DNA from 4 places in the Maridesulfovibrio spiralis genome. Region 1 is predicted to be linked to each of the others. Evidence: predicted binding sites of a transcription regulator. Region 1 holds the regulator's gene; each other region holds the start of a gene.
What was found. The regulator sigma-54, encoded in region 1, starts transcription at its own class of promoters, with help from an activator protein. The targets are predictions, from matches to a motif close to CTGGCACGGNNNNTGCTT.

Region 1 (7,670 bases):
GTTGAGGGAACCAACGCCATGGCAGCGTACGGCCAGACTGAAATTCAGGAACGCCACCGCCACCGTTACGAGTTCAACAAAGAAAAATTCGCAGATCAGCTCGTTGAAGCTGGGCTGGTGCTCAGCGGTCTTTCCCCGGATGAATCTCTGGTTGAGATCGTTGAAGTTGCCGATCATCCCTGGTTCCTGGGTTGCCAGTTCCACCCGGAATTTAAGTCCAATCCCATGCATGCTCACCCGCTGTTCAGGGATTTTATCAAGGCTGCCCGCGACAATAAGTAAAATTAACTATCGATTGCCCGGGAGCACTGTATGCAGTGTTTCCGGGCAGTCTTATAATTGGAGGGCAGTTTCTTTTGACCCCCGATGAATTATATCAAAAAAGTAAGCAGGGACCGTTCATTCTGGCGGGGCCTTGTGCACTGGAAACCATAGATGTTGCCCTGCGTGCTGCAGAAGTTCTGGCGGACATCGCATCCCGTCTTGATGTGACGGTAATTTTCAAAAGCTCTTTCGACAAGGCTAATCGGACCTCTGTTACTTCTTTCAGAGGGCCGGGCATGGAGGAAGGGCTTAAATGGTTACAGCGGGTTAAGGACGAAACCGGACTGCCTGTTGTTACCGATATTCATACCCCGGATCAGGCTGCTCCTGTTGGTGAAGTGGCTGATGTGATCCAGATTCCCGCATTTCTCTGCCGCCAGACAGATCTTCTGGTTGCTGCCGCAAATACCGGTCGGGTTGTGAATGTTAAAAAAGGGCAGTTTCTTGCCCCCCATGATATGCGCCATGTAGTGGGCAAATTGCGTGAAGCCGGCAACGACCGTATCTGGCTCACCGAGCGCGGTGCTTCCTTCGGCTACAACAATCTGGTTGTGGACATGCGTTCCATGGCAATTATGAAAGAGTTGGGGTGTCCGGTAGTTTTTGATGCTACCCATTCAGTACAGCTTCCCGGTGGTCTTGATGGTAAATCCGGTGGACAGCGTGAGTTTGTCCCTGTCCTTTCCCGTGCTGCTGTGGCTGCTGGTGCGTCCGGTGTTTTTATGGAAACCCACCCTGACCCGGACTGCGCGCTTTGTGACGGCCCTAACAGCTGGCCTTTGGATCGTGCTGAAGACCTGATCAGAGACCTTCTTGCCGCCTGGAGTGTGAATTATGTCTGCTAAACAGCGCGCTGAAAAAATTAAGCTGCTTATTCTTGACGTTGACGGTGTTCTCACTGACGGCGGTCTTTATTATGATCATGAAGGTAACGTAACTAAGCGTTTTAACGTACAGGACGGTCTCGGCATCAAGTTTGCCCAACAGGCAGGGATTGATCTGGCGGTAATTACCGGATTGAATCATGGTGCCGTTGAAAAAAGGGTGACTGAACTGGGAATTACGGATTATTATCCCGGACAGCGTGAAAAGCTTCCTTTTTATGAGAAGCTGCTCAAAGATAAGGGTCTTAAAGACGAAGAAGTCGCTTACATGGGTGATGACTGGATTGATGTCCCTGTTATGCTGCGCGTGGGGTTGCCCATGGCCGTAAGAAATGCCCAGCCTGAAATCTTCGGCATTTCAAAATGGATCTCCAGCCGTAAGGGCGGGAGAGGTGCTGTGCGTGAAGCAATTTCATTTATTCTTGATGCGCAGGGCAAGTTGGACGCAATCTGGAAAGAGTGGGCAGGTTAGATGGGCCGTATCGGCTTGGTTTTATCTTTGATTCTTGCCTTGTTTCTGGGGCTTGCTTCCGGAACTCTGCTTAGTAAAAAGTACGGAGTTTTTCCGCACATGGCCCGTGGCGTTGTAAGAAGTCCGCTGGTGGCCGATGAGAACCAGTCTGATATTTCTGCTGAGGAAATTGAACTGATTCAGGGGACTGGTGGTGACATTGAATGGATTTTGCGGGCAGGAAGCGCTGATTACGATCAGGAAGAAGGTCTGGTAAAGGCCGACAAACCCCGGGTCACATATTACCTTGGCCGGGATCGTAAAGAAGTTTTTGTTAGCGCCTTACATGGCGAAGTCAGCCAGAAGGGCAAGGGATTAAAGCTCTGGGACAATGTAAAAGGTAATTATGGCGATATGGGGCTTATTGCTGATCGTCTCGATTTTAAACCCAAGGAGAACTTACTTTTCCTTGAAGGGAATGTGAAAGTTCAGAGTCCGGCAGTTTATATTACTTCCAACCGGGTCAAGGTCGACCTTGTAACCCGTGAAATAATGATTGAAGATGGAATGGAAGCCCTAATTTCACCGGACATGGTGGTAATGCCTCAATAGAAGCGAGCATTCATTTGATAAATATATTTGGAAATAGTTCATTTTTGCGCGGCAGGTCTGTACCAGTATTTTTTTCTTCTGCTGTTTTTATTGTGTTGTTTGTTCTGGCCTTTCTTACGGCCAGCTCCAGCGTACATGCTTATGATAAATCTCAACTGAAGATTGCAAGGACTATCGCCAACGTCCGTTCAGAGCCTTCTCTCAAGGCGAATGTTGTCTGGATTCTTTCCCCGGCGGAAAGCTTTCTTGTCGGCCCGGAGAAAGATGGCTGGCTCCATATCTATCCGGCTTCCGATGAAAAGGATGTTAAGCCGGTCGGATATGTTTCCCGTAAAGTGGTCATCCCCGCTGCTGCGGATAGCCCGCTCGCGGATTGGGGGGATATCCGCTATGTTGGAAAGGACATGAAATACCATCTGGAACGCACTGTAAAGTCTTCTACAGGTGGAATGCTCAAGTCCGGAGACAAGATCAAAGTAGGTTTCCTCAGGAATGGCTGGTATGCCTTTTTCAAGCCGGATGCAAAGGTCGTTTCCGAGGCTGATGCTCTTGGCTATGTCAAGCAATCTGAAGTTGATATGGTCAATGACGATGCACGTATTCGGTATGCGGTGCGTCGGATCAATGTAATTGAAAAGCCTGTGGCTACTTCCAGAGCCGTGGGTGTGCTTAGCCCCGGACATCGTGCTCAGGTTAATAAAGTGAAGGGTGGAATGTATGCCCTTTACCGTATTGATACCATTGTTAAAAATGATACTCCGGTCTGGGGTTATGCTTGGGGGCCTTTCCTTGCTCCTTATCCTGCAAATCTTGAAAAGACTCAGATGGCTGGAATTGATGCCCGTAAAGCAGAGATCAAGGCTGAAAAGAATGAAAAGATTAAGGAAGAGCTGAAGCGTGGCAATGAACTTGCCGCCATGGAAAAGGCAATGGATGAAATGCTGATCGCTCCGGTCGAGACTAAAACTCTCTATGCGACAGCAGTTCTGAATGTCCGTTCCGAGCCTGATGTTAAAGCCCTTATTGTAAATAAGCTGGAAAAAGGACAGCCGGTCGTCGTTGGTCAACTCGAAGGAAAGTGGTATCCTGTTTTCAAGGCTGATCAGAATAAAGAAGCCAAGCTCATCGGTTATGTGTATGGCACTTATCTTTCAGCTGATGCCCCGGTCGTTGAGAAAGAGAAACCGCGCAAGAAGCGTGTCCCCGGCGGCCCGGATGAAGTTCCCATTAAGATTACTTCTACCAAAATGACATTCAGCGAAAACCGCAACCAGATTACTTTTTCAGGTAATGTAAAGGTTATACGTCTGGATGTAACTCTCACTTCTGACACCCTGACTGCCTATTTACGCCCAGACGGCGATTCTCTTTCCGATACTCAGGACAAGATTAAGAAAATCGTTGCCGGCGGTAATGTTAAGGTGGTGATGAAAAAGCGCAAAGGTCAGTGCGATAAGCTGACTTATGTGGTTGGTGATTCCATCATATACATGAAAGGTAATGCTGAATTGCTGGATGGCCCCAACAATATTCAGGGCGATGAAATCAAATTTTACATTAAAGATAACCGTGCTGAGGTTGTCGGCGGCAAGAAGCCTATCGAGGCTATTTTCTATACCCCGAAAAATGTGTCGCAGTAGGAAAAATTATGTCTTCGATTATCGCCAAGAAATTGGTCAAGAACTACGGACCTAAAGAGGTTGTCCGCGGAATCGGGCTTACTGTGCGCGAGGGAGAGGTTGTAGGGTTGCTGGGTCCGAACGGAGCCGGTAAAACAACCACTTTTTATATGCTGGTGGGAGTGGTTAAGCCTACTTCCGGGGATGTCTATTTCAATAAGAAACAGATAACCCGTCTGCCTCTGCATGAGCGGGCTCGTATGGGGCTCAGCTATCTGCCGCAGGAAAGCTCCATTTTCAAAAAGTTGTCTGTACGTAAAAATCTTGAAATCATCATTGAGCATACCGGTCTTTCCGGTAAGGATATTCCCAAGAGAGCGGATGAACTTCTGGACCAACTGGGCATCCTGCGTCTTGCCGACCAGAAGGCTATGTACCTTTCAGGTGGTGAACGACGCCGTTTGGAAATTGCCCGTGCCATGATTAACAATCCCAAGTTCATTTTGCTTGATGAGCCGTTTGCAGGGATTGACCCCATTGCGGTTATTGATATTCAGGACATTATTTCTTCGTTGAAGGATATGGGGCTGGGTATTCTTATTTCCGACCACAATGTGCGCGAGACCCTTTCCATCTGCGACAGGGCATATCTTGTGTACGAAGGCCGGGTAATACTTAATGGTTCACCGGAAAGTATTGTTAAAAATACCAAGGCGCGCAGGCTTTATTTGGGGGACAGTTTTAGTCTTTAGCAGTCTGTGCATTAAGCATTAAATATTCAGGCCGGGATTTATTCAGTAATCCCGGCCTTTATTGTGTAAAGTTTAATTAAATTTGTCATTGTTGATTTACAGTCTGCCAGAACATTGGTACACTTTTTTCATATACATTTTCTGTATATAAAAAATCCATAAATTTCAGATGATTCAGAGGTCTTTGTTGCATCTTGAAAATGGATGTGGCATAGTTGAATCAAGGTTGAGGGAACCTAGAAAGTGTTTTTTCTGTTCTCGGCTGATAACTGATTGAAATAAATTGAATTAGATATAAATAGAAGGTGGCCTGATAATATGGGGTTGGAACTTAGACAACAATTAAAGCTTACTCAGCAGCTGGTGATGACTCCTCAGTTGCAGCAGGCTATCAAGTTGTTGCAGCTTTCCCGCTTGGAACTGGTGGATTCCGTTCATCAGGAGCTGATGGAAAATCCTATCCTTGAAGAAGCTGAAGCGCAGGAAAGGACTGATGCTGCTGATGCTGATGCAGGTACCGCTACTGCAGAGGAAGCACAAATTTCCAAGGAAGCGGAGTGGGAAAATTATCTCGGTGAATTTTCCAGTACGTCAAAGCAGTCCGCTTCCCGTGAATCCGAGTCTTATGAAGAGGGTACTTCGTTTGAAGCCCGTTTGACCAAGACAACCTCGCTCGAAGGGCATTTGCATTGGCAGATGAGTCTTTCCGATTTTACTGAGGCAGAAATCACCATAGGTGAGTGTCTTATCGGTAATTTAAGTTCCGGAGGTTTTTTACGGATTGACTTGGAAGAAGTTTGTGAAACGTGCTATGCTGAAATCGAAGATGTAGAAAGTGTGCTCTACCGCATCCAGCGGTTCGACCCTGTAGGGGTAGGAGCAAGAACGCCGCAGGAATGTCTACTGATTCAGCTTGAGGCTTTAAAGCTCGACGATGATCCGATTCTGGTCTCGTTGGTACGTGATCATTTGGATGACCTTGAAAAAAAGCGTTACAAACCGCTTGCAAGGAAATTCAAGCTTAGCATGGAGGATTTGAAGAGTTATCTGGACTTGATGCAGACACTTGATCCTCTTCCGGGAGCAAGTTTTTCAGGTGGAGACTCTTTCTATGTCAGCCCGGATGCTTATGTTTATGAATATGACGGAGATTTTGTCATAGTTCTAAACGAAGACGGTCTTCCCAAACTGCAGATGAATGCATTTTATGTGGAGACATTGGCATCCACAAAAGGGGATGACAAAGAATACTTTCAAGACAAGATGCGCTCCGCTCAATGGCTGATGAAGAGCCTGTATCAGCGGCAGCGTACCTTATATAAAGTTCTTGAATCCATAGTGAGATTCCAGCGCGATTTTTTCGCCGAAGGTGTCACCAAGCTTAAGCCGCTTATTCTTAAGGAGGTGGCGGAAGACATCGAAATGCATGAATCCACTGTGAGCCGAATTACAACGAATAAGTATGTATCGACTCCGCATGGAATCTATGAGCTAAAGTTCTTTTTTAATAGTGCTCTCGGTCTGGACGACGGATCTCAGGTCGGTTCCGAATCCGTCAAGGCGACGATCAAGAAATTGATCGGTGAAGAAGACGGAAAGAAGCCCCTCAGTGACGAGAAGATCGCTGAGATTCTCAAAGAGAAGCTGGAAGTCAATATCGCCAGAAGGACCGTAGCCAAGTATAGAACTGCAATGGGGATACTCTCCTCCTCGAAAAGGAAAAAGGTCTTCTAATGTAGTTCGGAGAAATCAACGCATATTCACCCCTTACTAAGGAGGCTCTTTATGAACGTAGCATTTACTTTTAAGAACTTCGACGCATCCGAACATCTTAAGGAATATGCAAACAGCCGTTTCTCCAAGTTGGCAAAGTACGTCAGCAATCCTGACAATACTGATATGCAGGTGAATTTGTCAGTTGATAAGTTCAGACACGTTGCGGAAGTTGTTTTTACTTCCGACCATCTGCATGTCTCAGCTTACGAAGTGTCCGAGGACATGTATTCTACCGTGGATATGGTTCTGGATAAGCTTGAAGCCCAGCTTCGTCGCGCAAATGAAAAGATGAGAAGCCACAGGCGTAAGGAGTCTGCTCCTGCGCGAATGGATATTCTCAGTTACGGTGAGGAAGAGTACCGGGAACCAGTGATTGTGGAGTCTGACTCCTTCGTTCCCAAGCCCATGAGTATTGATGAAGCAGCAGAGCAGTTGCAGACCCTTGACCATGAATTCCTCGTATTCCGCAACGCGGACAACGAAGCCATAAATGTAATATACCGCCGCAACAATGGCGATTTCGGTTTAATTGACCCGGGATACTAACTAATGAACATAACTGACAATCTGGCGAAGGATCTTGTTATATATGAACTGAACGCCTCTGATAAGGGCGAAGTTCTGAAAGAAATGGTTTCCACCCTGAAAGACGCAGGTCTTGATGTAGACGTGGAAAATGCCCTGAAGGTCCTTAATGATCGTGAGAAACTTGGAACAACAGGAATAGGGGATGGCATTGCCATCCCCCATGGAAAACTGGAATGTCTTGAAGATATAGTTGTTGTCGTTGGTCGCTCCAGTGAGGGCGTAGACTTTGAATCTTTGGATATGCAGCCCTGTAAAATATTCTTTATGGTACTGGCCCCCGAGCAGGGGGCCGGTGCTCATTTGAAGGTGCTGGCCCAGATTTCGCGGCAACTCAAGGATGAGCCGTTCCGGCAGGCTTTTATCGATACTGCGGACAAGGATGAATTACTTCGCCTTCTCGGTATCGCATAAGATTAAAGTTGTTTAAAAGATATAAATAATTAGATTAGCAATGAACCTAGGTCATTGCTAATTTTATTTGTGGGCTAGAGTTAAAGGAGGGCTTCAAGGTGGTTACGGATGACTCTTTTCCTGTGATTGTTGTTACCGGTCTTTCCGGCGCCGGGAAATCCACAGTGCTAAAGGTGTTTGAGGATCTACGCTTTTTCTGCGTCGACGGTCTGCCTGCAGGGATGCTTTCCCGTCTGGTAGATTTGTTCAACAC
Region 2 (7,670 bases), 1.5 Mb from region 1:
AAAGCACCCAGCAGCAAAGCATCAAAATCAGCAGCGGAAATACACTTACCGCCTTCGGAGAATTCATTGCGGAAAATATCGCAACATTTATGAACAGTAAGCAGTGAATGCCGCCCCGGAGGATACTGGTGGTAGCCGTCATACGGAACCAGCTCCGAAACCTTTGAAAACTCGGGCAGGAAGGATTTTAATACTCCGCTGTCGAGCATCTCAACCGAAGCACGCCAACCGAATTCGCCCTTGAAGATATCAATGACCATCTTCAAGGCCCGGGTAAGATTAATGTCATCGGAAGAACTGATCGACGAAACCGCCCGGCGGGCTTCACGGGTAAGCGGAACCCCGGTACGGGACTTTATGCCGAAAACCTCCAACCCGGCTTTAAGCCCGGCAATACCCCGGTGATCAATAAATGAACGGGAATCGGCATCAAATGATTCCCGAAACAGCCCATCCCCCATAGAACGGACCCGAATCATGGCCTGATGAATGGAGGCCAGCAACTCATTGCCACGCTTTGCAGGATCATATCCTTTAACCCCACAAAAGGATGCAGCGTCAGGCAGAATATCAAGGATAAGTTTATCCTGTTTGCGTTTACGCAAATAATGAACAGCACAGCGGGCCTGCATTAACAGGGCTTCGTCCTTGCAGAGATCAATGAGATCATTTTTGTTCAGGGGCGAGTAATCCCCCTTGATGTCCGCACACCAGCGGATGAACTGCACATCACGCAAGGTTCCCCAACCGTTTTTGAGATCAGGTTCAAGGACAACGGAGTCCATGCCCATCCCGGTTTTGGCCCGGTTATCCCAAAGGGTGCGGCAGAACTCTTCGCCCGCACCGGGCAGTACTTCGGACCGGAATTTCCCGACCAGTTCCCGGAAAGGCTCTTCAAGTCCGGCAATAAAGCGCAGATCAAGAAGTGAAGCCAGTACCTTAAAATCCGACTTTGCCAATTCAAGATTCTGCTCCACAGTGCGCACACCGTGACCGATATCAAACTTGAGGTCCCAGAGAGGATGAAAAAGAAAAGAGGCCAGATCTTCAAGATCTTCCTGTGCGGAAAGTCCGGTAAGAATCAGTACGTCTATGTCAGAAAACGGAGCGAGCTGCCCGCGTCCATAGCCGCCTACCGCCACGATGGAAAGATCGTCATAGGAGGAGAGAATGCCCTCGGCAACAGCCTCCATGATTCTGGATCTGAAATAGTCATCCACCAGAGAGCACATCTGCTGTGGGAAATCCCGCGGCATGCTCCTGGAGCATGCCGCGAGAAGTATTTCACGTCCCGCAAGTAAGCGGTCTATAGATGCCCCTGAGGACGATCCGGGGATTTTTTCAGAATTCATCTAGATGGCTTCCGGACCGGTCTCTCCGGTACGGATACGCACCACTTCTTCAACCGGAATAACGAAGATTTTGCCGTCACCGACTTTGCCGGTCTTGGCAGCTTCACTTACGGCCTCGATAACCTCGGGAACCCGTTCAGCATCAACCACAATTTCAATCTTGGTTTTGGCTATGAAATCAACCTGATACTCAGCACCACGGTAGACTTCCTTGTGTCCGCCCTGACGTCCGAAACCTTTAACATCAGTAACGGTCATGCCCTTGAGACCGAGAGCGGAAATGGCTTCCTTTACATCATCAACCTTAAAAGGCCGTACTATAACTTCTATTTTTCTCATTGGAGCTATCCTGCTTTAACTATTAGGTATTCCAAAGGGACTTAGTTCCCTTGGCCGCCGGGAGGCGAAATCAATTCATCAAAAGCGCGAAGCGCATCAACTCAAATCTACAACTGGTATCCGGCTTCGCTGTGCTCGGAAACGTCCAGTCCTGCAACTTCGTCTTCTTCAGAAGGACGCAGGCCGTAGAACTTGTCGATCAGTTTAAAAAGAATCCAGCTTACAGCAAAACAGTAAACCCAAGTGGCGATGCAGGACTCAATCTGAATCCAGAGCTGGGAAGCGTTGCCGTAGAACAGACCTTCCGCGCCGATGCTGGCGAACAGACCGGTAACGATAGCACCGTAAGTACCGCCGAGACCGTGGATACCGACAACATCGAGGGAATCATCATAACCGAATTTTGATTTCATGAGCACACCGCCGTAACAGACCATGCCGCCGCCGAAACCGATAACGATGGAAGCCATAGGGGTTACAAAACCGGCAGCCGGGGTAATTGCAACCAGTCCGGCAACAGCGCCGGAAGCAGCTCCGAGGGTTGTGGGTTTGCCACCGTGCATGGTTTCAACCAGCAACCAGCCGAGAACAGCGGCAGCCGCAGCAAGATGGGTGGTGACAAAAGCATTGGCTGCAAGACCGTCAGCAGCAAGAGCACTACCGGCATTGAAGCCGAACCAACCGAACCAGAGCATCCCTGCACCCAGCAGGGTCATGGGCAGATTGTGGGGAATAAACGGTTCCTTACCGTATCCTTTGCGTTTACCCATTATCAGACAACCGGCAAGTGCCGCAGCAGCGGAACTCATGTGAACAACCGCACCGCCCGCGAAATCGAGAGCACCGTGATCGCCCATCCAGCCGCCACCCCAGACCCAGTGGCACATAGGAGCGTAAACAAGGACAACCCAGAAAGAAGAAAAAATAAGCAATGCACCGAATTTCATACGCTCGGCAAAGGCTCCGGTGATCAACGCGGGAGTGATAACCGCGAACATGCACTGGAAGACCATAAAAAGAAGGTGCGGAAGATTGTCAGCAGGACTATTGGCTGTGTCCATGCCTACGCCGTTAAGGGCGAAGAAATCCATTCCGCCGATGACTCCGCCGATGTCAGTACCGAAGGACAGTGAATAACCGACCACCGCCCAAATAATGGAAACCAGACCGAGCATGATAAAACTCTGCATGATGGTCGCGAGAACGTTTTTGCTGCGAACCATACCGCCGTAGAACAAAGCCAGCCCCGGAGTCATGAACATGACCAGTGCTGCACAAATCAATATAAATGAAGTATCCGCCGAATTCATTTTGAATCAACCCCGTTGTTTGAAGATTACTATTTTTTACAATTTCGTCTCTAAAATCGTTTTTAATGTTCGTTTTTTTACAATTTTAGAAAAACCGACCTTCAAAAATGCATTTTCAATACATACGAAGCACACTCTATGCCAAAACAGGAATTTTATTACTCGTAAAAGAGATAAAAATACACCTAAAAAACATATTTGCAAATTTTACATGAATTTACACTCAATACAAACGCCACTTAAACAAAAAAATCATTTCAAACTGACAGCAATCCCCGTTCAATTAGACAGAACAATATTACTTGGGAAAAATTATTTGCCCACCAGAAACACCCCAACCCCATAATTGAGACAAAAAAAGACCCGCACCTTATTAATAAGGTACGGGTCTTCTTCATGGCGAAATTCCCGCCAACAGGGCGGGACTCAAAAAATATCTAGAGGCTAAAGACTCCCATCAGGGTAGCCATCAGAGCTATCGGAGTACGGAGCTTCATTGAAAAAGAGGCAGCCACCGGCATTTCAGCAGAGAGCTTACAGCGAAGTTCCTTATAGGCCTGATCCATCTCACGAACACAATCCAACCGCGCCTGCCTGGCCTGTTTTGCCTCTGAACGTAAAAGAGCCATATCTTCGCGATGCATGGATACTAAAGTCTTTACACTGTTCATCAGGCCATCTCCATATATTTCGAAACTGAATCCGTTCTGCTCTAAAAAAGGTTATGGACCGGAAAGCCCGGAGGGGTCGGGGAGGTGGAATGGGCTCTCCGGTCCATACTTGACTAACAAGCTAATCTCTTATTAGCACCATCCGTGCCAAAAAACAGACCACCCCGCTCAACCCGCCAATAGCAAGGCACACCATCCAAAACCGCCAATTATAAACTGACACAACTTCGACCAAACATATTGACTGAGTATAATTTTAACGATATTTCATAAAAATCACTAGATTTAAAAATCAAAGAATTAAATACTAGGGGCATAACCATGACCATATCTATTAATGACTACAAAGCCCTGTCGCAAGAGTTAGACCCGGATAAGCTGCAGACTCAGATATTAGCCTTGCTGTTAAAATTGCAGAATGTGGAACGCGGCTCCCTCTGGATCAAGCGCGACGACATGTATGAATGCGTCGAAGCCCTTGGAGATAAAAGCGAAAACGTCAAGGGTATCAAAATATCCCCGCAGGAACAGAGCATTGTGGGCTGGGTCATCAAACACGGCAAGATGACCATCGCCGAAGCCGGGGACTCGCGCCATTACAGTTCTCTGGAACAAAATTTCAAAGTAAAAAGCAAACTTATACTCTGCTTCCCCCTGCACCTGAAAGGACAGGAAGTCTATGGCGCAGTGCAGGTAATCGACACCAGTACCTCCGGGGAACAGCTCAACCTTGACCCCGCCTACCTGACCATGCTGCAGGACATGGTGGATATCGGTTCAATTTCCCTACGCAATTCCCTTGAATTTCAAAAACAACGGATTGAATTTGCAAAACTGAGCCGCACCCTGAGCAGTATACGCAACAATAAAACCATTGTCGGCAAAAGCCAATCTGTAAATAAAGCCCTGAAGCTGGTTGAAAACTACGGAGCCACCAACTATCCGGTACTGCTTTATGGCGAATCCGGGACCGGTAAAGAACTGTTTGCCGAGGAAATCCACGCTCAAAGCTCGCGCACTCAGAAACCTTTCCTGACCCAGAACTGTAGTGCCATCCCCGAAAACCTGCTTGAAAGTGAATTGTTCGGTTATGAGAAAGGAGCATTCACCGGAGCCACAACCAACAAATCAGGCCTGTTTGAAGCTGCCGACGGGGGAACGGTTTTTCTTGATGAAATTGGCGACATGGACATCAATCTGCAGGCCAAGCTGTTACGTGTACTGCAGGAGAACGAAATCAAACCACTGGGGGGCACGCAGACTAAAAAGATTGATATCCGCATCATTTCAGCCACCAACCGCAATCTTGAAGAAGACGTACGTTCCGGCCGTTTCAGGGAAGACCTTTATTACAGGCTGAATGTCCTCCCCCTAAAGCTGCCCGCCCTCCGCGAACGCAAGGAAGACATCAACCTGCTGACCACTCATTTCCTGAACCGCGAAGCCGCATACAGCCACATGCTGCCCAAGAAAATGTCCCCGGAAGCCATGTCCATCATGGAAGATTACAATTGGCCGGGCAACATTCGCGAATTGGAAAACATGGTCAAACAATTTCAGGCCATGGTCCCAGGAGACACTGTCACCGAACGGGACCTGCCGCGCCACATCATCCACCCGGGAGCAAAGCCGGAAACAAAACCGCCGCAGGAAGCAGCGCCCGTCGAACACGAGCAGCCCAGCGCCCCGCAAGGCGACCTGACCTCCATGACCTGGAAGGAACTGGAGTATTCATATGTAATGAAGCTGCTCGAAAAATACCGCTGGAATATCAGCCGCGCCGCCCGTGCCGCAGAAATCAACCGCTCAACATTTGACTCGCGCATGAAAAAACTGGGGATCAGTAAGCGGGGCTAGAAACCACTCGCCTGAAGTATTAAACCGCTGACGGTAAAACCTCTGGACTCATACATCGGCCCGGTGCTAGAAAAATGAATGAATCATAATCCGATAGATAGGCTTTTCTTAATAAAGCAGGACCGGATTGCTCCATTTTATTTCACACCACATCCCGCATGAGCGGGTGAACAGTTCAAGGATTTACCAGATGCTCCTTCTCGGAATTGATGTCGGCGGAACACACACTGATGCCGTAGCCATAGGTCCAGACGGTCTGGAGACGCAGGTCAAAGTTATCACCGAACACGACAACCTGCTTTCCTCCATCAAGAACAGCCTCGGGGAAATTGTCCGCAACACGGACCCGGGCCGCATAAAACAGCTCAACCTCTCCACCACCCTGTCCACCAACTCCATTGTGGAAGGTAATTACGAAGATGTAGGAGTCATTGTTTCCGCCGGACCGGGCCTTGATCCTCATTCGTTCATGACCTGCAAAGACTTCCACGTCATACCCGGTTCATTGGACCACCGTGGATCGGAAAGCAAAAGGCTGGACCCGCTATCCCTTGAGGAAGCCATCGTTTCCTGCCGCAAAGCAGGAATCAAAGTCTACGCCGCAGTTACCAAATTTTCTCCCCGAAACCCGGCACATGAAAAGGAAATTGAACTTGCTGTGGGCGACAACGCCGATTTCATCACCCTCGGCCACCAGCTCACCGGACGACTGAACTTTCCCCGCCGCATATCCACCGCTTTCTACAACTGTGCAGTCTGGCGGGTCTTTAACAAATTTGCCGACGCCATAGCCGACACTCTGAACGAGATGGGCTTGGGCCATATCAAAGTTAACATCCTCAAAGCTGACGGCGGAACCATGCCGCTAGACATCTCCCGCAAGGTTCCGGTGCAATCCATCTTTTCCGGCCCGGCGGCCAGCGTCATGGGCATCATCGCCCTGTGCAACATTACCCATGATTCCATTATCTATGATATTGGCGGGACCACTACCGACATAGCCATTTTCGCCGGGGGCAGCCCGCTTATCGAGCAGGAAGGAATTCACATCGGTTCACACCCAACCCTTGTACGGGCGCTGAAAGTCCATTCCATCGGCATCGGCGGAGACTCTGCCATTTCAATCCTCGACACCGTAGTCCGGGTCGGCCCCAATCGGTTCGGTCCTTCGATCGCTTTCGGAGGGGAAACACCAACCCTCACTGACGCCTTGATCTGGAAAGGCTCCTGCGATTGCGGAAATATTGAACGCTCCAAAAACGGATTCAACGCTTTTGCCGCCAAGTACGGTCTGGATGCTGAAGAACTCGCTGATCAGGCCATCGGTTATGCTGTAGACAAAATTCACGACTCTACCCGGGACCTGGTGGAAGAAATAAACCAGCAGCCAGTCTACACCATCCACGAACTGCTGGAGAACAGGAAAATCATCCCCCGTAAAATTTACATCATGGGCGGCCCGGCACAGGCCATGAAAATGGACGTGTTCCGTAAATTCCGTCTTTCCACGGAAGTTCCGCAGAACTACGACGTTGCCAATGCCATCGGCGCAGCCCTGACCCGTACCACCACTGAGCTTGAGCTTTTCGCAGATACTGAACGCGGACAGATGTTCATCCCTTCACTGGGACACCGCGAGAACGTCCCCCGCAACTACAATATCGAGGATGCGGAAAAAGACGCAATGAACCACCTGCTGGCCCATCTTGGAGAAATGCATGTAGCCTCTGACGGGGCCAATGCCCAGATTACCAGTTCGTCATCATTTAATATGGTCAATGGCTCCAGCACAGTTGGACGCAACATCAGGGTCAAGTGCCAGATCAAACCCGGCGTGAACCGGATATATTCATAAACGGAGAGAACAATGCTCAAGGCTGAAAACAGTCTGGGAATAATATTTTTCCCCGCCTTTGACTGGGCCATCTCGCCCACCCACCCGGAACGGGAAGAAAGGCTGCTCTACACACAGGACCAGCTGCGCGAAGAAGGTCTTTTCGACATCGAAGGCATCCGCGAATACAAGCCTGAAGTTGCTTCCAGTGAAGATATTGAACGGGTCCACTTCTGCTTTCCCGAAGCCGAGGCGGTTGCCACACGCTCACACTGCATCTCCGCCGGGGGGGCCATCAAGGCTGCCC
Region 3 (7,670 bases), 110 kb from region 1:
ATGCCTTGCACCCGAAGCAGAGTTCCGCGTCAATGGCTACAGACCTGCCGTCGCAACGGATAGCACCCGCCGGACATGCTTTGACACAAGGCGCGTCTTCGCACTGGCGGCATTGGATCGGAGCGGTAACACCGGACTCACGAATTACCGAGAGGCGTGGACTGAACGGCTGTCCCTGTTCCATAGCCTGTGCCATGTCAGAGCTCATATGGGCATCCACACAGGCAATCTCGCAGGCCCGGCAACCTATGCACCGGGAAGGAACAGCCAAGACAAAAGTATTCATCCCTAATCTCCCCCGCCGTCGATACAGTAATGGGTATGCAGCAGTTCATGCGAGCGATGCCCCAAGGGAGCACCCAGAAACTTTTCATAAAGTGCGGCGACAGACTCATTTTTATGTGAAGCACGCACAGGAAGCTCCCTGTCATGACGGTGCAGCCCGCCACGGCGTTTAGCTATGACCTCGGCAAGATCAATTCCGGGCAGCAGTTTCGGCTGTCCGCCCCCGGCAACACAGCCACCGGGGCAACACATGACTTCCATGAAATCGAAATCCGCTTTTCCGGCCCGCACATCGTCGAGAAGCACCGCTGCATTAGCCAGACCGGAAACGATCACCGCCCGAATCTTCGTGCCCGCAACTTCAACTGTTGCCCTGCGAATCCCCTCCCCGGCAGGAATAAACTCTACCCCGCTCTCGCTGACTTCCTTTCCGGTAGTGACAGCAATTGCGGTTCGCAACGCAGCCTCCATAACCCCGCCAGTAGCACCGAAAATAACCCCGGCCCCGGAATAAAGGCCCATAGGCACATCAAATTCCTCTTCGGGCATATCGGCGAGTTTGATTCCCTTAGCCTTAAGCATTGCCGCAAGTTCGGTCACGGTAAGCACAGCATCAACATCCTGCTCTCCGCTGGAATTCATTTCAGGACGGGCCGCTTCATGTTTCTTTGCAGTACAAGGCATTACCGCGACACTGGCGATGGATTCCGCACCGATTCCGGCAATCTCGGCTCCATATGTTTTGAACAATGCGCCTGCCATCTGCTGCGGGGATTTGCAGCTCGAAAGGTGATCGGTCAGATCAGGCCATGCGGTTTCCATGTAGCGCACCCAGCCGGGGCAACAGGAGGTGAACATCGGCAGGGGGCCGGCTGACTCAATACGCTCCAGCAACTCGGAAGACTCTTCCATAATGGTAACGTCCGCTGCGAAAATAGTATCGTAAACAGCATCGAAGCCAAGGCGGCGCAGGGAAGCAGCAAGCTGTCCGGGAGTCAGGGTTCCCGGCGCAAGACCGTATTCCTCGGCAATTGAGGTTCGCACCGCCGGAGCACACTGGACCATGGTATTCTTGGATGGGTCGCTCAAAAAATCTGCTACACGCCCGGTGTCGTTACGAAAATGGGCGGCAAAAAGCGGTGCGGGATCATTTTTATCCAACCCGCGCTGAACACGCATGGTCGGGAGATTCTCAGCTGCATCGTCAAAGGGAGAGACAAAAGCCGAACAAACCAGAACGCACTGCCCACAGATAACACATTTGGAGGTATCAATTTTCTGGGGTTCGCCTTCAGCACCTCTGATTGCATCAACGGGACAGACCTCGGAACAGCGGCGGCAGCCCGTACAAACAGCGGGATCAATAGATACTACTTGGGATAAATTTGTCATTACAGTTCCTCACCCGCTCTTACTCCAACCCCGGCAAGGGCCAGTGCCGCTTCGATGTTACGGCGTTTTTTCAATTTCATGGGGTCCACCAGAGCCAAAGCATCCTGCGGACAGGCCTGCACACAGGCCGGTCCCTGTTCCCGTTCATAGCAGAGGTCACATTTGCTGGCTAAAAGAGCCGGCTCGACGATGTATTGATCAGGCTGTTGCGGATCAACCACCCGGCGCAAAGCAGGACGGCCATTCTTCCAGATCTGGGCCATTTCCATCGCCCCCACAGGACAGGCCGCGAGGCAGGTCTTGCACCCGACGCAATGCTCTTCGTCCACCAGAACACCGGAATCAGTGCGCTGGATTGCGCCGTTGGGACAGACTGCGGCGCAGGGAGCATCTTCACAATGCCTGCAACCAACGGGAACACAGATTTCTTCTGCGCGGGTCAGATACAAACGCGGTGAGAGCACGCCCTGAAGACTTCCCACAGAAACGCCGCCCTGAACATGGGCAGCAGCACAAGCAAGTTCACAGGCCCGGCAACCGATACATTTGGCCGCACTGGCGAGGATGAAAGGAGTTAAACGCGATGACATGGGCTTTGTTCCTTTATTGATGTTGAAACCTGAGCAGCGGCAGACGCTCCCGGTTCCATAAATTTACGAATTGAAACGGCACAAACTTTCAACTGCGGGGTTCCGGTTACAGGATCGCCCTCGGCAATAGTCAAAAGATTCGCCGGACTCTCTGAAAAATGGAAAGTCATAAAGACCAGACCGCGGCGCACTCTTTCAGTCAGCCAAGCGCGGGCTTTGACTGTTCCCCTGCGGGAGCTGATTTCCACCAGTTCGCCGTCAGAAATTCCGTACTTAACGGCATCTGCGGGGTGAATCTCCGCCAACTCTTCCGGCCATGTCCCGGCTAAACCGAAACAACGCCGGGTCATTGTACCTGTATGGTAATGGGCAACCACCCTTCCGGTGGTCAGAGTCAACGGATACTCGGCATCCGGCAGTTCGGCAGGCTCACGGTGTTCAAGGGGCATGAATTTTCCGGGTCCGCGCACACACTGCCCGACATGCAGGATCGGGGTTCCCGGATGGCTCTCATCAAAGCAGGGCCATTGAACTCCCCCCTCTTCCAGCCGTTCGTAAGTGATTCCCGCATGACTTGGAGTAACTGCCCGCATTTCGTCAAAGACATCTACGACACTTTCATAACGCTCAGGACGTCCCTGCCTAGCCAGCAAGTCAGCCAGAATTTCCCAATCCGGGCGGCTCTCCCCAACGGGATCTACTGCCTTACGGATACGTTGAACCCGCCTTTCAGTGCTGGTAAAAGTTCCGTCCTTTTCCGCGAAGCTGGCTCCGGGCAGGACAACATCAGCAAGTGCTGCGGTCTCAGTGAGGAACAAATCCTGAACAACTAGAAAATCCACATGCTTTAAACAATGCTCCACATGGTTGATGTCCGGGTCACTGCGCATTGGGTTCTCCCCAAAAACGAAAAGCCCTTTGAACCTGTCTTCCTCAATTGCATGCAACATTTTCGGAATAGTCATTCCCGGCTCGGAAGGCAGTTCAACGCCCCATGCTGCTTCAAAAGATGCCCTTACAGCATCATCAGTCACCGGACGATACCCGGTCAGCACATTGGGCAAGGCTCCCATGTCGCAGGAACCCTGAACATTGTTCTGCCCGCGCAATGGATTAACCCCGGTTTTCGCTCGCCCGATATTCCCGGTAAGCAAAGCAAGGTTGGACACGGAAAGCACATTATTAGTCCCGGTGGTATGCTGGGTTACGCCCATTGTGTAATAAAAGGCGGCATTGGGGGAACTTCCGATCAGTCGCGCGGCCTTGCGGATGTCATCTGCCGGAACTTCTGCTATGGCAGCTACGCTTTCAGGATCGAAAGCATGCAGACTTTCCCTGAAGGCAGTGAAATTTTCAGTAGCAGCGGCAACGGCATCAAGATCCGCAAGACCTTCATCCAAAATTACCCGTGCGATAGAGGACAAGAGCGGTGTATCAGTTCCCGGACGCAGCCTGAGCCAGACATCCGCCTGACGCGCCAGATCAATCTCACGCGGATCAATGACGACCAACCCGGCCCCGTTCCTTTTCGCTTCCATCATGCCAATACCGATAAGCGGGTGGCATTCTGTTGTGTTGGAGCCGATCACGCAAACACAGTCTTCATATCCCATATCCCACAACTCACGTATTGAGTTGGTCATGGAACCGCTTCCAAGTGATGTAGCCAGCCCGGCTACAGTTGGAGCGTGTCAGAGACGTGCGCAATGGTCGACATTGTTAGTGCCTAGCCCTGCGCGGATATATTTCTGGAAAAGGTAATTCTCTTCATTGGAACAGCGGGCACTGCTAAATCCGCCCACAGCATCAGGGCCGAATTCAGACACAATAGAACCCAAGCGGTCTGAGACAAGCTGAAGGGCCTCATCCCATGAAGCCGGGACAAGCTGCCCGTCCCTGCGCACAAGCGGAGTGGTGAGACGGTCTTTGTGGTGGACGAAATCGAACCCGTACCGCCCCTTGGAGCAGAGGACGCCCTGATTTACAGAGGGCTCAGGACCGGGAGAAACACTGACGATACGGCCATCCTCGACTTCCAAAGAAAGTGAGCAGCCGGCACCGCAATAAGGGCATGTAGTTGTTGTACGTTGCATGCGGCTCAATTAGCATATGCTATGCCATAAACCAACAGCATTGCCTAAAACCAGCAACACACTGAAAACAATGAAAATAAACCCAACAACTCAGCACCAAACCTGAATTCAAGCCTGATATCTAAAACAAAATTGCATGCAATAAACCTGCAATTGCATGCAATAAAATCGGAATCTTCCAATTAACCTGATTTCATTTTGCACAACTACCGCGTGCGGATCATGGCAGACAAAACAAACTATGGATCAGGCTACTTTTTTACCCAATCAACAGGCCCATCAAAATCACCGTAACGAGTGTCAATCAATTGCGAAACAGCATATTCAGCTACCTCCGAACAATTAACAAGCCATTGCTTAACCGCTTCTATTTGCACTTCAGAAGCCGACTCCCGCGATTTAAAAGCAACGACAGCCCAACCGAACTCATGCCCCTTCCCTCCCCCTAAAATCCCTAAACCATTCTCCTCAATTGCCTCTTCTATAAAAGAATCCATAAAATTATCGACAGCATCAGTATCCAACTGCTTTGCTAATCTTACGCCAACCCAAAAACCGTATTCTCTAAATTCACCGACTCTTTTTTTCTTTCTTAATCTTTTTTTCATTTCAAATACCTTTATTTGAATCAGATGGTCCAACCACGTCAATACTTATAATTATAGATCATAACACATTAAAAACACCTCTTCCACAAGAAATATCTACCTTTAAACAAGACTAAGCTACTCCATCAAAGCATCACGCTCTTCCTGCAGGTCGGCATACTTGATCGCAATCTGCCGGAAATCTTCGTTAAGCTCCATGAAAACCTCCACCAGTTCCGGGTCGAAATGTGTTCCGCTATCCTTCTGGATTATCGATACCGCTTTGCTGTGCGTGAAGGGCGGCTTATAGACCCGCTTGCTGATCAGGGCATCATAGACATCTGCAATGGCCATAAGCCTGCCGGATAAGGGAATTTCCTCACCTTTCAATCCTTGGGGATAACCTGACCCATCCCATTTTTCATGGTGGGTGTAAGCTATTTCCATGGCGAACTGCAGAAACGAAGTACTGCCAAGATTTTTGCTTGCCTTAAGCATGGTATCCCGGCCGTAAATAGGATGCCGTTTCATCGCTGTGAATTCTTCATCCGTAAGCTTCCCCGGCTTGAGCAGGATATGGTCAGGAACACCGACCTTACCGATATCATGCAGCGGCGCAGACTGATAAAGCAGGGTAACACATCGCTCATCCAGCTCTTCCTGATATCTGGGCATCTGTACCAGACGCTCGGCCATCAAGCGGACGTAGTTCATGGTTCTTCTGATATGCCCCCCGGTTTCGGGATCGCGATACTCGGCGAGGGTTGCGAGGCTTTCAATGGTGACAGCCTGAGTCAACTCAATTTCCTCGGTCCGGGCACGCAGACTCTCGATCATGCGGTTGGTATACGTGGCCATCTCTCCGAATTCACCAGAAGTACTCACCGGCACGAAAACATCAAGGCGCCCGCTGGCAACCTGCCGCAGAACCTTATTCTCATTGCCCAGCAGGATCTTGAAATTGTGGGAATACGACATAATCAAGTTGATCATATGAGCCAGATAAACCGACATCACATAGCCAAGGTCCTTGAGGATTGAAAGCGCCCCGCCATCGTCAACATCACCATTGCGGCTTAACCAGTTAAGGTCATGAATCATAACCAAAAACAATACTCCGGTAATGGAAACGCTCAGGGCAATGGCTCCCAGAGCCATCTTGCGGGTCAAGGGAAAGTAATTTTCATCGACAGTGATTTCTTCCATTGTCCGGCGAAAGTGTGCATCAATGCTGCGCTCCCGCTCCAAGGCTAAATCCGCAGCAGCAAACAATCCGAGCGTGAAAGTCCCCAACACAACCTTTGCACCGCTCACAGCCGGAAAATCAAAGAAAATCAGATTGTAGATAAGCACGCCGAAGCCCAGCATGATGAAGACCGAAAACTCGGTAATGAATTGGAGCCGGGGCTGCCTGATGTAATCAGCTTTCAATACAATTTGCTTCAGCAGAAACACTCTGAGCCCGTATCCGACAGCAAAAAAAGTCCCCAACTCCACGAACCAGCTCAGAAGATCAATTGAAGCCAGATAAGGACAGACTCTCCCGCCATAGATCGTCAAGACTATCACCGTAGTGACATAATGAAGGATGCCGCGCATTATAACCCCTGAATATATTTAATATAGTATTTGACAGCTAATACTAGCATCCCATCCACAACCACAGAATTATAGATTTTTACGATACAAATTCAAAAGTTATCATAAAGAAATACAGGCTACAACAGAACCTGCAACTACGGTGGCACCATGTTAATTTTCACTCAACATAATCACATTTGTGCTGCACAGCAGGACTGCCACAAACGAAAAAAGGGTTAACTCAAAAAAGAGTTAACCCTTTAATTCTCAGTAAAAATTGAACAACTCAGCCTATCGCTCCCTGAAAGACTGCTGCAACGACAGATAAATAGGCTTCATGAAATAACCGATCAAAGTTTTCTCACCTGTCCTGATATCAGCCATTACGGTCATACCCGGAAGGATTTGCAGCTTCTGCGTTCCTTTCGCGATATAGCTCTGATCCATAACAACAATGCCTTCGTAGTAGACACTGCCGTCCTCGTTGATCACTGTAGTCGGTGAAATATCCACAAGCTTCGCTTTCATGCCGCCATAGCGGGCATAGTCATAAGCTGTGAACTTTACAGTCACAGGCTGACCGACTTGAATATGCCCGACATCCCGGGATGAAATACGGACCTCGGCGATCAGTTCCTTGCCTGCGGGGACCAGCTCCAGCAAGGTTTCACCCGGTTTAACGATTTCACCCGGTGAATTGATCTGCAAATTATGGATCACCCCGTCCTCTGGCGATTTTACGGAAAGCTGAAATACATCCATTTTAAACCTTTTGATAATCTCATGGATTTCAGATGCCTCTGCTTCTACCACGGCAAGTTCAGACATCCAGCTTTCCAAAGCCTCTTCTTTAAGCTTCACAAGCCTGTTCTTGCTTTCGGTCAACTTTTCACCGACCTGAATGCGGCGCACAGGTATCTGATGCAGATTTTCCTGAATCTGTAAAAAGTGCCTTTTTACGCTGAAATATTCACTCTTGCCGACCAGCTGTTTCTTAAAAAGATCTTCATATGATTCATATTCTTCCTTCAACAATGCATGCTGCTGACGAAGGGTATTCTCCCTATTTGAAAGCTCTTTAAGCTCGGCTTCGTATTGCTTTATCTGGTTGTTGAGGATAGCCCGCGAAGCATTTAACGATT
Region 4 (7,670 bases), 300 kb from region 1:
GGTCGGGAAGCAGCTTGACCGACTTGCGGCTTTTGGTGCTCAGTTTTTCTTCGGTATGCAATTCGCAGACAATCTGCCCGAAGAATTCAAGGATTTTCCAAAGTACTTCATACGCAGCAGCCTCAGTGTCGATGACTTCAGTGGAGTTGTAGACTTTTTCAATTGCAACCTTTTTAAGCAGGCTGAACTCTTCGGCCTTTTCTATTTCCTCTGTCAGGCTGGATTCAAATTTGCCCTCCAGAATGGCCTCTTCGTTGTCGAGAAAGACTTCACATGAACTGGTAACAAGCGCGTTGATCGCCGTTGCCCTCAGGTACTCCACCTTTTCCTTATTCTCATCCATTCCGTTGATCCGGGCCAGCACAGCAGAATCTCCGCCCAGAATATCCATCAACATATCACGGATATTCTCAAAGGAGATCAACCCGAGACGGAAACCGTCTTCCATATCCACAACGTGGTAGCAGATGTCGTCTGCAGCCTCGACGAGGTAGGCGAACGGATGGCGCGCCCATTTATTTTCAGCAAGCTTAATTAGTCCCAGATGCTCTGCAATCTCGGAATAGGAATCAGCCTCGCTCCGGAATATGCCGAACTTCTTTTTCTTCCCGGCATAGTCCGAAGTGAAAGGATATTTGGTAAAAGAAGCCAAAGTGGCGCATGTAAGCTGCATGCCACCAGGATTTCCGGCCCGCTGCAAGGCCAGCACATTACGCAACCCCTGTGCGTTGCCTTCAAATAACCTAAAGTCCTCACGCTTTTTCTTGCCGATCCAAGTGCAGAGATTACACCCGGTTTCAGTACTTTCGAACCAGTCACGAATAGCATCCTCACCGGAATGCCCGAACGGAGGGTTGCCTATATCATGCATGAGACAGGCGGTCGCTACTACTGTTGCGGGTTCGGCAGGCATGAGGTCAAGCCCGTGCCGTTCAATCAACTTGCTGCCGACCATGTAACCGAGGGAACGGCCCACCGAGGAAGTCTCAAGGCTATGGGTCAGCCGGGTGCGCACATAATCACTGCGCGAAAGCGGAAAAACCTGCGTCTTATCCTGCAATCTCCTGAAAGCCGAAGAAAAAATTATGCGGTCAAAGTCACGCTGAAATTCACTGCGGTCGTGATCAATATAGTCTGACTTTTCTTTTCCGATTCTCTGCTTGTTTAATAACTTATTCCACTTCATTTGTTAGATGATCCTTTTGCTTGTCCCACAACTCACGATAATGATTAATAATACGATCCCACGTACCGTCTGCACGCATGGACTTGAGAGCCACGTTAAAACGGTCCCGGAGACCAGCGTGACCGAGTTCTTTGGAAAATGCCACATAAATATTATTTGAAGAAACCGGTTCTCCCAATTGGCGGATCTGGCCTGCCACTCCCAGCTTTCTTATGGCCCCGATTGTTGAAATCTTGTCTCCGACCATGACGTCAAACCGTTTCCTGATAAGCTTTGTAATATTCATTTCCGGAGACACACTCACCTCGATATGCCCAGATGAAATTTCATTTTTCACAAAGTTATCAACTTTATTGCCGTAACTGAAATTCCTGACTACCCCCAACTGGAAATCTTTCAACTCGTCCAGATCACCATTAAATACAAGCTTGGAATCCTTACGCACATACAGAGTCATCAGCTCGGTTCTGACCGGATCACTGAAAAACATTTTTTCGTTTCGTTCAGGAGTCAGCAGGATACTGAAAACCCCGTCCGCCTGACCATACATGCCCATGTATAAAGCCCGCTTCCATGGGACCAGCATAATTTTCAATTTTTCATCCATGCGCCGGAAACATTCCTGCAAAAGCTCAACATCCAGCCCTTTCACTGTACCATTGGAACAATAAGAGTAAGGCGCAAATTCCAATGATACAAAAGTATACTCTTTTGCAACCCCATGATTGGGAATAGTCAATAGTATTAAGCAGATCAATATAGATAATATTAATATTATTTTTCTGTTTTCGGGCATATTACCAATATAGCTCAAAGACATTAATCCAGCAAACAATCCTTAGTATAACCTGCCATCTACCCACGGTAAGAAAAAAGGAGCTTCAAAATATTACGCACCCGGTCTGAAAAGAGCTTCTCGCCGAGCAGCTTCCCTGCGACCTTCTTATTCATCTCAGAAAGAGTGGGATACGGATGAACAGCCCCGGCAAGGGTCGCCAGACCTACTTTACCGTTCACTGCCGCCACCCATTCGGAAAGCAGTTCACCGGCATGAACCGCAACAATCTGACAGCCTATGGGCTTTTCTTTTTTATTCAGCAGCAGTTTGATACGGCCCCGCGCTTCACCTTCTGCCAAGGCACGGTCACTAGAGGAGAATTCTTCAATCACGGTTTTGTACTCAATATCCGCTTTCTGCGCCGCTGCTTCGTTCATGCCCACACTTGCCAGTTCCGGGTCAGTATAAGTGCACCACGGCAACCATGTGTAATCCGCCTTGCGCGGCAGATGGAATACAGCATTGGAAACAACAATTCCGCCCTCGTAACCTGCGGCATGGGTAAAACGGTATTTCCCGGTCACATCCCCGGCAGCATAAATATTCGGAACCGAGGTACGCATACGTGCATCCACCTCGACAGAGCCGTTCTCAAGCTTGACACCGACCTCCTCAAGACCCAGCCCCTGAGTATTGGAAGTACGGCCCATTGCAACCAGCAAATGTCTGCCTTCGACAGTCTGCAACTTGGATTCTGATTCCAGCCGGACCCTGATCTTATCCCCGGACTCATAGACTTCATGAATCCTGGAACCGAGCACAAAACGAACTCCGTCCTCAGTCAGACCTTCCATGACATAACGGGCCATGTCTTCGTCTTCCCGGCTGAGAATCTGGCTGCTGCGCTGAATCACCGTCACTTTGGTTCCCAGCCGTTGAAATGACTGGGCCATTTCAACGGCAATGGGGCCTCCGCCGAGTACAATCAAGGACTCAGGCAGCTCCTGCAAAGAAAATATATCCACATTGGTCAGGTACGGCACATCGGCCAGTCCTTTGATAGACGGAATGGCAGGAGAAGATCCACTGGCAACAACCCATGATCCGGCTGAAATCCTGTTACCATTGAGGGAAATAGAATGATTGTCAGTGAAGCGCGGAGCACCGAATAGGACTTCAACACCAAGGGAATTAAAACGCTCCACGGAATCATGAACCTGAATCTTGTCGATCACACTTTGGATGCGGGCCGCGACTTTGGAAAAATCAACCGGCATAAGATCAGCTTCGGGCAGACCGAAATCCCCGGCCCGAGCCATTAGATGCCGAACCCGCGCACTGCGGATCAGGGTTTTGCTGGGCACGCACCCGTAATGAAGGCAGTCGCCGCCGAGTTTGTTTTCTTTATCAATCAGCAGAACCTTCACCCCAAGCTGGGCGGCCCCGGCAGCAACAGTCAACCCCGCAGCACCACCGCCAATAACGCCTAGATCATAATCATATCTGGCCATGCCTTCTCCACTTTAGATATGCAGCACACCGCGCAAGGCAGCGCCGTAAAGCCCACTTTCCTGATTATCATTCAGGAATACCGGAATCTGCTTCAGGTAATCACCCATTGAGCTGGAATCGAAAAATTCATTTAAAAAAACAGGCTGCTCAATCACGAAAGGATTCTTGGCCACAATGCCCCCGGCAATATACAGACCTCCGGTCGCGCAGACGCTGATAGCGTAGTTGCGGCAACAGCGGGCCATGAACCGGGAATACCATTCGAGAGTATCGTTCCCCTGTTTCATTTTTGCGGCAACCTCTCGCGGTTCAAGATCTTCCCCGGTCAGATACATATGCAGGATATTCAAACCGCGCCCGGTAAGCACTTCATCACCGCAGCAGTACGAAAGGTTACGCTTGTCCATGACGAACCTGCAAAAATCAAGTTCTTCCGGGGTCTGGCAGGGAAATGAAATATGTCCAGCCTCGGATGGGACAGGCACGTAACCGAGTTCAGACACAGGAACGGGAACCAGTGCACAATGTCCCAGCCCGGTTCCGGCTCCGATCACGCCTACGGTTCCGATTGGTGAAATATCGGCTTCATGGATGACTCTGCACCCTTCTACAGCCGGAGTACGGCAGGCATAAGCCTGTGCTGCAAAATCATTAATCAGCACAGCAGCATTGAAGCCGTATTTCTTATACCCGTCCCGGAAATCCACATCCCAGTCCACATTGGTGACATTGCAATAGACGCCGCCCACAACCGGACCGGCAACGGCAATAACCGTCACATCAAAATCTGAAGGAGCATATGGGAAATCACTTGCGCCGAGCATTTCCATTAGATGGTCAAAACTCTGCGCTTCCACGCTGGAAAGCCAGACCGTTTCTTTCATGACCAGATGATGGCCCGGTCCGGTCTCAAATGCGGCAAACCTGCTGTTGGTGCCCCCGATATCCACGGCAAGAACTAATCCCATTATAGCAATCCCCTGCTGAGGTAATTAAGTTTAAAATTCACACAAACCAACCTGAATTCTAATACATTAATCAAAAGAAATAAACGATCATAGTTCTACTTTTCCGGGCCATGCATTGTCAAAAAACGGACACAAGAAAACCCGGCGCGGACCGCCCTTCTCAGGACGTCGCACCGGGCCGGTTATTCAATTCTGAATTGGAGATCTGTTTTTGCGAGCCTAGGAAGCCTTAGCTTTCACTAAAGGGACTTCATGAAGGATTTTGTCCTTGGCCTTTTTCTCATCCCGGCGCATCTTGATATACTTACGGGTAATATTTCTAAGGGCTTCGGCCTTTTCTTCACGGTCATCTGCATCAATGAAAGCACCCAACTTTCTTTCGAGCTTGTAAGGATTCTGTTCATTCTTGATAGCGACAACTCCGTCAAGGATCATTTTCTGATTAATCAACTCGTTACGGGTCCGGCAACGCACGGTTTCAGCCATGGGAGCGAAAATCATGTTGCTGAAAATTACTCCATAAAGAGTCGAGATAAATGCAACCGGGATGTGCTTGAGAATCATTGCCGGATTGTCGATGCCCATAAGCAGGCCGATCAATCCGATTACTGATCCGGCAACACCGAATGCAGGAGCGAAACGGGCCATGGATTGGAAGACTCGTTCTGATTCGCCGCGGCGCATATTGAAAAATGACATTTCAGTTTTGAGGCAGTCCTTGATTTCATGCTCCTCAAAATTATCTACCAGCAGCATGAGCGCATTTCGCAGGAAGGAAATAGTGGTCTTTTCGCCTGCTTTTTCAAGGGAAAGCATACCGTCCATCTTAGAACGCACACTGAGATCAAGCAGGGTTTCCACAATTTCCTCATGAGTTGCCAGACGGGTGGAATAACTGTCCTGTACCACCCGGAAAGCTTCACGCAACAGCTCAACCGGATAGCTGAGCAGTACCGCCACAGCAAGGCCGGAAATTACGATGGCAAGAGCTGCCGCATTCCAATAAAGTGCTATCCCTCCGCTGAACCAAAAGCTTCCGGCAAATATGGAAGAGGCAACGATGACGCCGATTAAATTCTTTTTATTCATTACAGACCTCCTTACTTGGCATTGACATCAGTATTGATAACCACAATTTCGACCCTGCGGTTGTTGCCTTGAACCTCACCCATATCACCGGGTAATTCAGGTGCTGAACCGCCGCGTCCGCTTACAATTATGCGTACCGGGTCGATTGTTTTCTGATTGATAAGATATTCAGCAACCTTTGCAGCACGTGCCGCAGAAAGAGCAAAAGACGATTCCTCACCCGTTCTGGCTGCGTCGGAAGAGTCGGTATGGCCGACGATATGAATGGCATGATTGCTGGTCTTGAGGACTTCTGCGACTTCGGCAAGATATTGACGGGTCTTAGGCTCAAAAACGCTTTTGCCCGGTGCAAAGAAGGCATTGCCGCGCATCACGATTTTCAACTCACCGTCTTCTTCCTTCATGCTCACCGCACCGTCATCGCTACGGTAAAGCACATCTTCAGGACTCATGACCACGCGTGCTGAGCTGGACATGGCCTCGCGGTGGAACGAAATCATTTCAATAAGTTCATCAGCCGGGTTAACCGCGACCTGCGACTGCGCATTGCCCTCGAAAATGACTTTGATGTTTTCCTTGGATTGGCTGTAGATGAAAAGCACTACAAAAAGCACAAACATTACCATCATCAGGTCCGACCACGGAACAGCCCAGCCATTCATGCCGGAAGTATCCGTGTCTCCTGACTTAAATTCAATCAGATCGAGTTCACATTTCAAGTCGTCAAATTTCATACCTTGCTCCGTCATCGGAAAAGTTCGGGTTAAGCCCGTGGTTCTCTCTGACTTGAAAGCAAGGGTAATGCCAATGGCTGAAATAGTGTATATTACAAGGACTAAGAAAGAATTACTTTACTTAAGGAAAGGATAAAAATTGAAAAAGTCAAAAAGAGGACATAAACGGAACGTCCTAAAAAAAAGAGCGGCTTCCTTTTCGGAAACCGCTCTAAAAAAATTAAAAAGATCTCAATCACAAATCAATGCACAGCCCATCCTGAGCCATGATTATCTTCTCCGGCCTGAACTCGGCCAGCTGGGAAAACTCCTTGGTATCTTCAAGAAATTTCTGCAACTGGAAATCATCCAGCACCGGCTCCTGATGGAACAGGCAAAGGGTCTTGACTTTAGCCATACCGGAAAGCTCAACAGCGATGATGTTGTTTGAATGCCCCCAGTCTTCCTTGATGGAATTAGCCTCGGCAAATGAGTACTGGGCATCCATTATCAGGAGATCCGCATCCTTGAAAAATTCAGCAAACCCCTTATCGGTTAGTGCTGTGGCACTTTTGTGTTCGCAATCAGTGGAATAAACTGCAGATTTTCCGTCTTTTTCAAAACGGTAACCGAATGATCCCCCCGGATGATACTGGGCTTTGACCTCAATACTCACCCCGGCAATCTCAAATTTCTGTCCCGTTTTCAAACGGATGAAATCAATATCCGCAGCCAGATTATCGAAATGAACCGGAAAACAAGGCTCGCTCTGCTGGTTGCGCAAAACGGCTTCTATGTTTGGATGACCGCCGTAAAAAGTAATCTTGTTTCCGGGAATGTAAGCCGGGACGAAGAAAGGAAAACCCTGTACATGATCCCAATGCAGATGGGACATCAATATATGGAAATGGGCTCCCGGCGCACCATGCCGGTCAGCCATGACTTTGTTGCCCAAATCACGCAGCCCGGTCCCGCAGTCGCAGATGATATAATCATCCCCCTGCCCTTCCACCTGAATACATGGGGTATTGGTTCCGTAAGAACCGCGAACAGGAAACGGAAGTTCATTGTCTATAAACTCATCAAGATCGGTTGTTGAATCAATTCCTTTTTCAACAGCAATCTCAAGTGCAGCCTTAACCTTGGCTCTAGCCCTTTCGGCATTGAATGTGGCAGACAGGGACCCGCGCGCGCCCCAGATGCAAACCTTCATCTATTACTCCTGTTCTGTATTTTATGAATTATTACATCCAGAAGCAGAAAAGGGCAACAAAAGCATACAAAAAATAACAAGCCGACTGAAATCGGCATTAACATTTGACCTATCGCCGACTATCAAACAAAATCAGCAGACAATTTGTGACCGACCCGATAAAAATATTTAATTAAAAGAGTAAGCCATGAGCATATATACCACAGTGAAA

Region 2: the regulator sigma-54 is predicted to act here: its motif matches at 3,129-3,146, upstream of ACNI29_RS09610 (ammonium transporter).
Region 3: the regulator sigma-54 is predicted to act here: its motif matches at 4,371-4,388, upstream of fdhF (formate dehydrogenase subunit alpha).
Region 4: the regulator sigma-54 is predicted to act here: its motif matches at 6,324-6,341, upstream of ACNI29_RS14800 (OmpA/MotB family protein).

Annotation. Positions count from the first base shown of each region.
Region 1 covers NZ_CP182344.1:3,610,084-3,617,753, forward strand. The annotation lists gene pyrG (CTP synthase) at 1-282, shown strand, start outside; gene kdsA (3-deoxy-8-phosphooctulonate synthase) at 357-1,169, shown strand; gene ACNI29_RS16145 (KdsC family phosphatase) at 1,159-1,680, shown strand; gene lptC (LPS export ABC transporter periplasmic protein LptC) at 1,681-2,271, shown strand; gene ACNI29_RS16155 (LptA/OstA family protein) at 2,286-3,911, shown strand; gene lptB (LPS export ABC transporter ATP-binding protein) at 3,920-4,642, shown strand; gene rpoN (RNA polymerase factor sigma-54) at 4,961-6,376, shown strand; gene hpf (ribosome hibernation-promoting factor, HPF/YfiA family) at 6,428-6,964, shown strand; gene ACNI29_RS16175 (PTS sugar transporter subunit IIA) at 6,968-7,417, shown strand; gene rapZ (RNase adapter RapZ) at 7,516-7,670, shown strand, end outside.
Region 2 covers NZ_CP182344.1:2,142,054-2,149,723, reverse strand. The annotation lists gene ACNI29_RS09620 ([protein-PII] uridylyltransferase family protein) at 1-1,352, opposite strand, end outside; gene ACNI29_RS09615 (P-II family nitrogen regulator) at 1,353-1,691, opposite strand; gene ACNI29_RS09610 (ammonium transporter) at 1,799-3,001, opposite strand; gene ACNI29_RS09605 (hypothetical protein) at 3,439-3,672, opposite strand; gene ACNI29_RS09600 (sigma-54-dependent Fis family transcriptional regulator) at 3,994-5,529, shown strand; gene ACNI29_RS09595 (hydantoinase/oxoprolinase family protein) at 5,720-7,384, shown strand; gene ACNI29_RS09590 (histone deacetylase family protein) at 7,397-7,670, shown strand, end outside.
Region 3 covers NZ_CP182344.1:3,502,473-3,510,142, reverse strand. The annotation lists gene ACNI29_RS15690 (4Fe-4S dicluster domain-containing protein) at 1-286, opposite strand, end outside; gene ACNI29_RS15685 ([Fe-Fe] hydrogenase large subunit C-terminal domain-containing protein) at 289-1,677, opposite strand; gene ACNI29_RS15680 (4Fe-4S dicluster domain-containing protein) at 1,677-2,267, opposite strand; gene fdhF (formate dehydrogenase subunit alpha) at 2,252-4,369, opposite strand; gene ACNI29_RS15670 (50S ribosome-binding protein YggL) at 4,612-4,968, opposite strand; gene ACNI29_RS15665 (HD-GYP domain-containing protein) at 5,086-6,546, opposite strand; gene ACNI29_RS15660 (HlyD family type I secretion periplasmic adaptor subunit) at 6,820-7,670, opposite strand, start outside.
Region 4 covers NZ_CP182344.1:3,306,380-3,314,049, reverse strand. The annotation lists gene ACNI29_RS14825 (deoxyguanosinetriphosphate triphosphohydrolase) at 1-1,186, opposite strand, end outside; gene ACNI29_RS14820 (substrate-binding periplasmic protein) at 1,173-1,925, opposite strand; gene ACNI29_RS14815 (dihydrolipoyl dehydrogenase family protein) at 2,042-3,475, opposite strand; gene ACNI29_RS14810 (glucokinase) at 3,488-4,444, opposite strand; gene ACNI29_RS14805 (motility protein A) at 4,664-5,533, opposite strand; gene ACNI29_RS14800 (OmpA/MotB family protein) at 5,545-6,267, opposite strand; gene ACNI29_RS14795 (MBL fold metallo-hydrolase) at 6,503-7,459, opposite strand; gene ACNI29_RS14790 (Maf family protein) at 7,647-7,670, shown strand, end outside.